DNA from 3 places in the Rheinheimera sp. WS51 genome. Region 1 is predicted to be linked to each of the others. Evidence: predicted binding sites of a transcription regulator. Region 1 holds the regulator's gene; each other region holds the start of a gene.
The links. The regulator sigma-54, encoded in region 1, starts transcription at its own class of promoters, with help from an activator protein. The targets are predictions, from matches to a motif close to TGGCANGNTNCNTGCTT.

Region 1 (3,286 bases):
CTTGACCACGTTGCTTAGTTTGCCATGGGGGATGGCGATACCACCACCTATACCTGTAGAGCCTAACTTTTCTCGCGCCATTAGTGCTTCTAAAATACTGTACTCGGTGACTTCAGGTAATTGCTGCTGCGCTAGCTCAGCAATATATTCTAAAATACGCTTTTTACTATTAAAAAGAACTGCACTTTTAGTGCAGTTCTCCGTGAGCATGGTGGTTAAATTTATCATAGATGCTTTAGTGTCGAGTTAACTTTTCTTTGTGTTTAATAACTTGTCGATCAAGTTTATCGATTAGCTGGTCAATGGCTGCATACATATTTTCATCATCAGCGACGGCGAATACTTCAGCACCACTTAAGTTAATCTTAGCTTCTGCTATTTGTTTTATTTTTTCGACAGTTAAAACAACATTTACGTTAGTAATATGCTCAAAATGCCGTGCTAATTTTGCGAACTTAGTGTCTACGTACTCTTTTAATGCAGTTGTGATTTCAACATGACGACCAGTAAGATTGATTTGCATAGGCTATTCCTTCTTTTAATTACTTATATTAAGGTCTTGCGCTGGTTTGACGGTGGAATATATAAAGACTCACGATACTTGGCTATAGTTCGCCTTGCAACGTTTATCCCTTGTTCTAGTAATATTTCGGCCATTTTGCTGTCACTTAGCGGTTTAGCCGGATTTTCCGCCGCCACTAATTTTTTAATAAAGGCACGAATAGCAGTGGATGAACATTCGCCGCCACTATCTGTACTCACATGACTAGAGAAAAAGAACTTAAGTTCAAATATTCCTCTTGGCGTATGCATGTACTTTTGGGTTGTTACTCTTGAAATAGTTGACTCATGCATGCCAACCATTTCTGCCACATCATTTAATACCATGGGTTTCATGGCTTCTTCGCCATGTTCAAAAAACGCCTGTTGCTGCTGCACTATACAGTTGGACACCTTTAACAGCGTTTCGTTTCTACTTTCTAAACTTTTTATAAACCATTTTGCTTCTTGTAAATGAGAACGAATAAATTGGCTGTCGTTGCTATTTTTTGCCGTTCTCGACATAGCCGCATAGTGTTGATTAACTCGTATTTTCGGCATAGTCTCAGTGTTTAACTCAACCTGCCAACGGCCTTTAACTTTTTTTACACTAACATCTGGAATAACATATTGTTGCTCCTGCCTAATCACATCAGCACCAGGGCGAGGATTTAAGCTTTGTATCAATTGCATAACTTGTTTTAGCTCATCTTCTTTGAGTCTAGTCACTCTCATCAAAGAACGGAAGTCCCGATTAGCTAAATAATCAGAATGTTCTAATAAAATCGACTGGGCTTGGGCTAAAAAGGCTGTTTCTTGCGGAAATTGACGTAATTGGACTAATAAGCATTCTTGAATTGTGCGGGCGCCAACGCCAATAGGATCAAATAGTTGGATCCGCTTTATCACCGCTTCTACTTCATCAGCTTCAACATCAGGTAAGTCTAGTGATTGCAGTATTTCTTCACAGCTAATAGTCAATAGGCCAGTTTCATCTATTGCTTCAATAATCACTTCTGCAATAATTAAATCGACTTGAGAAAAGGGCGTTAATTGCATTTGCCAACGTAAATAATCTTGCAGACTTTGGCTTGTCTCTCCTTGATATGCGGTATCGTCATCACTGTTGCTACTGCTTCCAGAACTAACCGGTGTTGCACTAACGAGGTCGTCCCAGTCATTATCTAATGGCAGATCTTCTTGAATATTATTGTCGGTTAATGCTTCACTGGCGTCAGTTTCGCTGATATCTGTTTTTGAGTCATTCTCGGGTGTTGAGTCATCTGTTTTTTGACTATTTTGTTGTAATGATTCTTCCTTTTGTGAAGTGTAGTCGTCTTCAGCTTCTAGTAAAGGATTGGCATCAAGCGCTTCTTGAATCTCTTGCTGTAATTCAATAGTAGACAGTTGCAATAAGCGAATAGCTTGCTGCAACTGGGGTGTCATGGTCAGCTGTTGTCCTAAGCGAAGTTGCAAAGATGGCTTCATGTACTTCTACTGTTCTCCTGAAACACAAATGACTAACGGATTAGCTTTATATAAAGCTACTATACCTAAATTATATATTTAAACTATAGTCTGAATTGCTCGCCTAGGTATACATCTCTTACTTTTTGGTCTGCTAATACTTGTTGTGGTGCACCTGACGCGATTAATTCGCCATGACTTACTATATAAGCCACTTCACACACATCCAGTGTTTCGCGTACATTATGATCGGTAATTAATACGCCAATCCCTCGCTGGCCTAGATGTTGAATAATTTTCTTTATATCTAATACAGATATAGGATCAACGCCTGCAAAAGGTTCGTCTAAAAGTATAAATGCAGGCTCAGCGGCTAAGGCTCTTGCTATTTCAACACGGCGGCGTTCACCACCGGATAAACTCATGCCTAAGCTATGTTTAATATGGCCGATATGAAACTCTTCTAATAAGTTATCGGCTATTTCTTCACGTTCTGCACGGCTAAGTGATTTACGTGTTTGTAAAATTGCCATTAAGTTATCGTACACACTAAGCTTGCGAAATATAGAGCTTTCTTGCGGTAAGTAACCAATACCTTTTCGCGCTCTAGCATGAATAGGTTCAAAGGTCATATCTTGATCATTCAGGGTAATGCTGCCCTTATCAGAAGGCACTAGGCCAACGATCATATAGAATGTTGTTGTTTTACCGGCACCATTAGGGCCAAGCAAACCAACTATTTGGCCAGCATTAACTTCTAAACTAACGTCTTTAACAACTTGTCTGCCTTTGTAACTCTTAGCCAAATGCGCTGCCACTAATTTCATGGGTTATCATTTCCCTCAGGTGTAAAAATGGTTGTAACACGCTTGGTCTTATTACTATCTGCACTTAATTGTTGTTTTTCAACGTTATAACGAATAATAGATGCTTTTACTATGCTGCCACTTTGGGCTAGTTCGGCGTCGCCACTGAGGGTTAAGGTACGACTAGAAGGCTCATAACGCATTTGATTCGCTTTAGCGGTGACTAACTTACCGCCTTCCATCATTTGGGAATAATGTACTGGCCGTCCACTGGCAATATAGATTTCTTTGCCTTTACCCGCACTGGCATTGATTTCTAATTGATCGGCTTTCATCTTCATTGAGCCTTGGCTAATAATGACATTATTATGGTAAGTCAGTACATTTTCTTTGATCGAAGATAAGTTATCTGCATCAATCTGAATTTGTTGCTTATAATCTGGCTCGGCAGCATTAGTACTTAATGCCACTAA
Region 2 (3,286 bases), on a different contig from region 1:
AGGTAAAGCTCGCTCTGTTGTTATTGCTGCTCCTGCAGATGTATCGCCTTTAATGCGCTTAAAAGGCTGTGAAACGGCGGTTCAGGTTGCGGAATATTTTCGTGATCAAGGCATGGATGTGTTGTTATTAATTGATTCAATCACTCGCTATGCTCAGGCGCAGCGTGAAATTGCATTAGCGGTAGGTGAGCCGCCAGCAACAAAAGGCTATCCCCCTTCTGTTTTTGCCAAGTTACCGGCTTTAGTTGAACGAGCAGGTAATGGCTCGGGTAGTCAAGGCTCGATAACGGCATTTTATACGGTACTATCTGAAGGTGATGATCTACAAGATCCTATCGCCGATGCATCGCGGGCTATTTTAGATGGCCATATAGTGCTATCTCGTCACCTGGCCGACTCAGGCCATTTTCCTGCAGTAGATATTGAAAAGTCTATTAGCCGGGTAATGCCAGCGGTAACCAGCATGGAGCATCAGAACCAAGCTCGTGCTATTAAACAACTTTATGCCAGTTATCAACAAAGCAAAGATTTAATCTCTATAGGCGCTTATGTCCGAGGCAGTGATCCTCAGCTAGACAAAGCCATTGCCATGATGCCGAATATTAAGCAATTTTTGCAACAAGGGATGACAGAAGTTATTGCTTATGACGAAAGTTTACAGCAGCTTAATCAGCTAGCGCCGTTACCTCAGGGGCATAAACAATGATAAATCATCGTTTTGCTATGCTAATTAAAGTGCAACAACAGCGTGAGGAAAAGCTGCAAGCGCAGTTTATTAATGCCCAGCAGTTTTACCAGCAAGCCGAGCAAAAATATCAGGGGTTAGCTGATTATAGAACTGAATATATTCAACAAAGTCAGCAACAAGGTAGCTCTGGCTTACAAAGTCGCCAATATAATCAGTTTGTTAACTTTATAGGCAAGCTAGATCAAGCCTTAATGCAACAAGCTAAAGCCGTGCAGCAAGCCAGACAAGTGGCTGAACAGCGCAAACAGGCATGGTTAGCTATGCAAAAAAAACGTAAAGCACTTGAGTATTTAGTAGAGCGCGAACAAACCGCGGCTTTACATGCACAAATGAAGCAAGAGCAGAAAAACGCTGATGAGTATGCAGGGCAAATTTTTATGCGCCGTTTAGCTGCAGAAAAAGCAGAAGAATTATAAAAGCCTAATAAATAACAAACTGGCCTGAAATTTGTATGTATTTATTCTACATGCTGCTAATTAGCTTTTTAAAGTGATTAGCACAACATAAATATATTTTATTGGTGCCTTTGGTTATGCCTGATAAAGCCATTGTTAAACTGTTTGCTTTGATGTGCTTTGTTTATGTTAGCTTTTTAATGAGCTAGTTAGGCGTTAAGTGTCGTATCAAATGCGCTAAGTAGCAGGAGATGAGTATGTCTGGTCAGCCAGTTTCAACGGTTTTAAGTAGTATAGGCAGTGTAGATAGTTCGCTGCGTACAGGATTAGCGCAAGCTGAAACTAGCACGTCAGATGCTTTTGGTGCTAGTTTAGACCACGCTTTAACCCAAGAGCATAGTCAAAACTCAGGCCAGCAATTGCGGCAACTTCCTGCCGGTGTCGGCAATTTGTCTGAAATCAGTTTAGCACTGGCAAAAAATGATCCTGCTGTTAGCCTAGTTACAGTAGAAAACACTGGCAATGGCTTATTAGCTAATAATTTATTACAACAAATTGCTTTTACTAAAAAAAGTACTGAAGCTGAATTAACGGCTGAAACAAGCGACATAAAATTGACTGATACTAAGGCGCCAATTACCACAGGTCCTGTGCTAGTAACTGATGATCCTGATGCAGAACCTAAGTTAACTTTACCAGATGCTACAGAACAACTGCCATCGAAAACGGTAAAACCACCCGTGGTGGAAGGAAATCCGGTTCGCATTACTGATGAAACCAAACCTGAATTAGTGCTACCAAATGGCCCTGATAAAAAACAAGACAAAACAACTAGACCGCCAGTGATGGAAGGCAGTCCGGTTCGCATTACTGATGAAACTAAACCTGAATTAGTGCTACCAGATGGCCCTGATAAAAAACAAGACAAAACAACTAGACCGCCAGTGATGGAAGGCAGTCCGGTTCGCATTACTGATGAAACTAAACCTGAATTAGTGCTACCAGATGGCCCTGATAAAAAGCAAGATAAAACAACCAGACCGCCAGTGATGGAAGGAAACCCGGTTGGCAATACGGATAAAACTAAACCTGAATTAGAGCTACCAGAAGCCCCTGATAAAAAGCAAGATAAAACAACCAGACCGCCAGTGATGGAAGGAAACCCGGTTGGCACTACTGATGAAACATCGCCTAAATTAGATTTACTTAATCAGCCAAGCCATGGCCTTATTAGATCCGGTACCCAACCTATCCAGCGCGATGGGCCTATAACTATTGATATTGGTGGTAGGCCTGATCCTGAAATAGGTATTCCGGTAAAACCGATATTTAGTCAAGGCAATATTAGTTTAGCCACAGCTGCTAATAAAGAGCAGACTAAAGTAGATGATAAAACGCCAGCTAAGTCTAAAGCATCTTTAGCAGATAAAGTTGATACAGATAAAATGACTTCATCGGCAAAACAATCAGAGGTTAGTGCGCAGTTAGCCGAGAAATTGACAGCGTCGTCTACGGGCGCCTCCCGTCAAGAAAGTAGCTTTGCAGCAACTTTAGCAAGTAGTGTCACAAATACACAAGCAAGCGCGGTGGAATCACGTTTAGCTACAGCCGCAAATAATGCTAGCCAGGTGGCTTCTCATACTGAACAGTTAAAGCAAAGCATTAACCTAATGAAGCAAGATGCTGCAGGGCATATGCGTCAGCAAGTAAGTATGATGCTAAGCCAGCAGATCCAAAAAGCAGAAATTAGGCTTGATCCCGCAGGGCTAGGCATGATGCAAATCAAAATTGATATGCAACAAGAACAAGCTACTGTGCAATTTACCGTGCAACAACAGCAAGCTAAAGAGCTAATAGAACAACAATTACCGCGTTTACGTGAAATGCTCCAACAACAGGGTATTCAATTAAGTGAGGGGCAAGTGCAACAGCAGTCACAGCAGCAACAACAGCAAAGACAGTTAGCACAACAAGGCCAGCAGAATCAGAGCTTTGCACAAGGAGAAGATGCAAATGGTGAACAGCTTGGCATGCCAATAAAATTAGTCGTCAAGCATTCAGAAAGATTAGTGGATTATTATGCCTAAGTGGTAAGTTGCTATTTACTGACGATTTATTGGCTATATAAATACAACAAGATAGA
Region 3 (3,286 bases), on a different contig from region 1:
TAGATTATTTAGCGAAACCTTTTTCGCCCGAAGTATTAGTAAATACGGTAAGTCGTTATGTTAGTTCAGAAGATGCTTCTACCATCGAGCCTATTGTTGCAGCAGAAAGTAGTAAGCAGTTACTTACTTTATGTGGCAAAGTGGCACGTACCGATGCCAACGTTATGATTTTAGGGCCTAGTGGCTCAGGTAAAGAGGTGTTAGCTCGCTATATTCACCAGTTGTCGGAGCGTAATCAAGGGCCTTTTGTTGCTATTAACTGCGCTGCTATTCCAGAAAATATGCTGGAATCTACGCTGTTTGGTTATGAAAAAGGTGCCTTTACCGGTGCCATAGCCGCTTGTCCTGGTAAATTTGAGCAGGCACAACACGGCACTATTTTGTTAGATGAAATAACAGAAATGGATTTAAACCTGCAAGCTAAATTATTAAGGGTTTTACAAGAGCGTGAAGTTGAACGGTTGGGCGGGCGTAAAACAATTAAATTAGATGTGCGTGTGTTAGCAACAAGCAACCGTAATTTAAAACAAGCAGTAGCTGAAGGTGTGTTTCGTGAAGATTTATTTTATCGCTTAAATGTGTTTCCTTTAACGTGGCCGGCATTAGCCGAGCGGCCTGAAGATATAGTGCCGCTAGCCGAGTACTTTATTGATAAGTATTGTCGCAATGAAGGGCGGGCTATTGCTAAATTAAGTGCTGAGGCCGCATTGCGGTTACGGCAGTATAGCTGGCCGGGTAATGTACGAGAGTTAGATAATGTTATCCAGCGTGCCCTAATAATTTCTAACCAAGATAATATTCAAGCTGAAGATATTATGCTGGAATGTAGCCAAAGTATTCCAATGCCATCGTTGACACAAAAGACCGGCGAAATAACAAATAGCCATTTAGCTAGCAGCGATACTCATTTAGTGCAGCCATCATTGCCTGCAAGCACATCGGAGCCAGAGATAGACTTTAAAACCAGTGTGCATGATCAAGAACACCGTATTATTTTGGCAACCATGAAAGCCTGCGCAAATAAACGTAAAGAGGTCGCCGAAAAGCTGGGTATTAGCGATCGTACCTTGCGTTATAAATTAGCTCGTATGCGTGAATATGGTATTGATATTCCGGTGTAAATAAGTCGGTTATGTTTAATTACAACGGGCAGCTAAGACGCTGTCCGCTTTCTTTCCCTATCTAGAAACCAAGTTCAAGATCAATTAAGCCTAGAATAGGTTTGCTTTATTCTGGCTTTATCTACTGGATAGCTGCATTTAATTTAAACTTTTCTAATTATTTCAATGCATTAAAGTTGGCATATTTAATGCTTATATAACTATATTAGTTAAGCAGCAATTTTTTGACAGGTGACGCGATGAATATCAAAGGCCAAAATTTATATGCCGAAATGCAGTCTATGGCAGTGCAAGCTCGCGCAGTTGGCACCGAGCTTAAAGTAAAAAATACTGCTGAAGTTAACCCAAGCCAAACTGATTTTAGCCAAATGCTGACCCAAGCTTTAGGCAACGTTAATGATTTAGCACAAGAAACAGGCAAGTTACGAGGCGCACTTGAAATGGGCGACCCTAACGTATCTTTAGCTCAAGTGATGATTGCTAGCCAAAAGTCGTCATTAGCATTTGAGGCAACAGTGCAAGTTCGTAATAAACTGGTAGAATCGTACAAAGAAATTATGTCGATGCCGGTATAGGTCAGGAGTAAATAGACGTGGCTGATAATCAATCAACCGAACTGGCATTAAGCGGTAATGACTACGCCAGTGATGAGCAACAAGAACAAAAAACTAGCTTACTTGGCTCTTTAGCGGGTACTGATTTAATCCGTCAGATTACCATGGTTATTGCGTTAACTATCTGCTTAGCCATTGCCATTTTAATTGTGTTATGGGCCAGGCAGCCCGAGTTGCGTCCTCTTGGCACCTATGCTACCGAAGAACTTATTCAAACACTTGATCATTTAGACTCGCAAAATATCAGTTATGAGTTGCAAGGCAATGTTATTTTAGTGCCTGAAGATCAATTTCAAAAAGTTAAATTATCTATGTCTCGTGCCGGCTTAACTAAAGAGTCTTCAACGGGGACTGAATTTTTATTAAAAGACAGTGGCTTTGGCGTAAGTCAGCGCTTAGAAACCGAGCGTTTAAAGCATAGCCGTGAGCAACAACTGGCTCGTACTATTGAAGAGCTGCAAAGTGTATCGCGTGCTCGGGTGTTATTAGCTATTCCGAAAGAAAACGTTTTTGCTAGAAAGCAAAAAATGCCTTCAGCTACCGTGCTTGTTACTGCTAGAGGCGGTACTGTTATACGCGATAGTGAAGTTGATGCCATTGTGGATATTGTGGCCTCAGCGGTACAAGGATTAGAGCCAACACGAGTTACCGTAACAGACCAAAGTGGCCGTTTATTAAACAGTGGCTCGCAAGATGCTTCAGCGGCAAGAACGCGCAGAGAATATGAATTACAGCGTACTCGTGAAGAGGAATATAGACAGAAAGTTGACTCTATTCTAATGCCTGTTCTGGGGTATGGTAATTACACCGCAGAAGTTGATTTACATATGGACTTTACCGCCACAGAGCAAACTCAAAAACGCTATAACCCAGATTTACCCGCTGTACGTAGTGAAATGACGGTTGAAGAAAATAATGTAGGTAGTGTCAGCGGTGGTATTCCTGGTGCCTTATCTAATCAGCCGCCGCTGGATTCTACTATCCCTGAACAAGCTACAAGTAGTAGCAAACAACAAATTATTCCAGGTCGCAGCCATAAAGAAGCTACGCGTAATTATGAATTAGATACCACTATTAGTCATACAACTCAGCAAAGTGGTGTGATTCGCCGGTTAAGTGTTTCAGTTGCTGTTGACTATAAAATAGGAGCAGATGGTGTAACACCTGAGCCGCGCAGCCAAGCCGACTTAATGAATATTCGCCGTTTACTGCAAGGTGGTATTGGTTTTGATGTTCAGCGTGGAGATATAGTTGAAGTTATTTCTGTACCTTTCATCAAAGATGACATTTTAGATATTGAGCAGCCAAGTTTTTATACTCAAGAGTGGTTTACTCGCTTAGTGAGACTGATTATTGGCGGAATTATTGTTATCGTACTTTTACTCTTTATCGTGCGTCCTATGTTGAAGAAACTGATCTACCCAGATGACACTAAAGAAGCTTATGATGAAAAGTCGATGAGCAAAGGCTTAGACTTGGGTGATGACACTGTCGACATGCTAAACTCATCATTTGATGATAACGCTGTAGGCTTCGCTGCCGATGGCACCT

Region 2: a site for sigma-54 is predicted at 1,185-1,201, ahead of ACRCA4_RS11310 (flagellar hook-length control protein FliK). Genes of this name have one in related genera too.
Region 3: a site for sigma-54 is predicted at 1,299-1,315, ahead of fliE (flagellar hook-basal body complex protein FliE). Genes of this name have one in related genera too.

What each region holds. Positions count from the first base shown of each region.
Region 1 covers NZ_JBOTRC010000001.1:75,097-78,382, forward strand. The annotation lists gene ptsN (PTS IIA-like nitrogen regulatory protein PtsN) at 1-228, opposite strand, end outside; gene hpf (ribosome hibernation-promoting factor, HPF/YfiA family) at 236-523, opposite strand; gene ACRCA4_RS00420 (RNA polymerase factor sigma-54) at 547-2,028, opposite strand; gene lptB (LPS export ABC transporter ATP-binding protein) at 2,112-2,834, opposite strand; gene lptA (lipopolysaccharide transport periplasmic protein LptA) at 2,831-3,286, opposite strand, start outside.
Region 2 covers NZ_JBOTRC010000009.1:91,445-94,730, reverse strand. The annotation lists gene fliI (flagellar protein export ATPase FliI) at 1-706, shown strand, start outside; gene fliJ (flagellar export protein FliJ) at 703-1,164, shown strand; gene ACRCA4_RS11310 (flagellar hook-length control protein FliK) at 1,401-3,230, shown strand.
Region 3 covers NZ_JBOTRC010000009.1:97,643-100,928, reverse strand. The annotation lists gene ACRCA4_RS11345 (sigma-54-dependent transcriptional regulator) at 1-1,121, shown strand, start outside; gene fliE (flagellar hook-basal body complex protein FliE) at 1,361-1,696, shown strand; gene fliF (flagellar basal-body MS-ring/collar protein FliF) at 1,714-3,286, shown strand, end outside.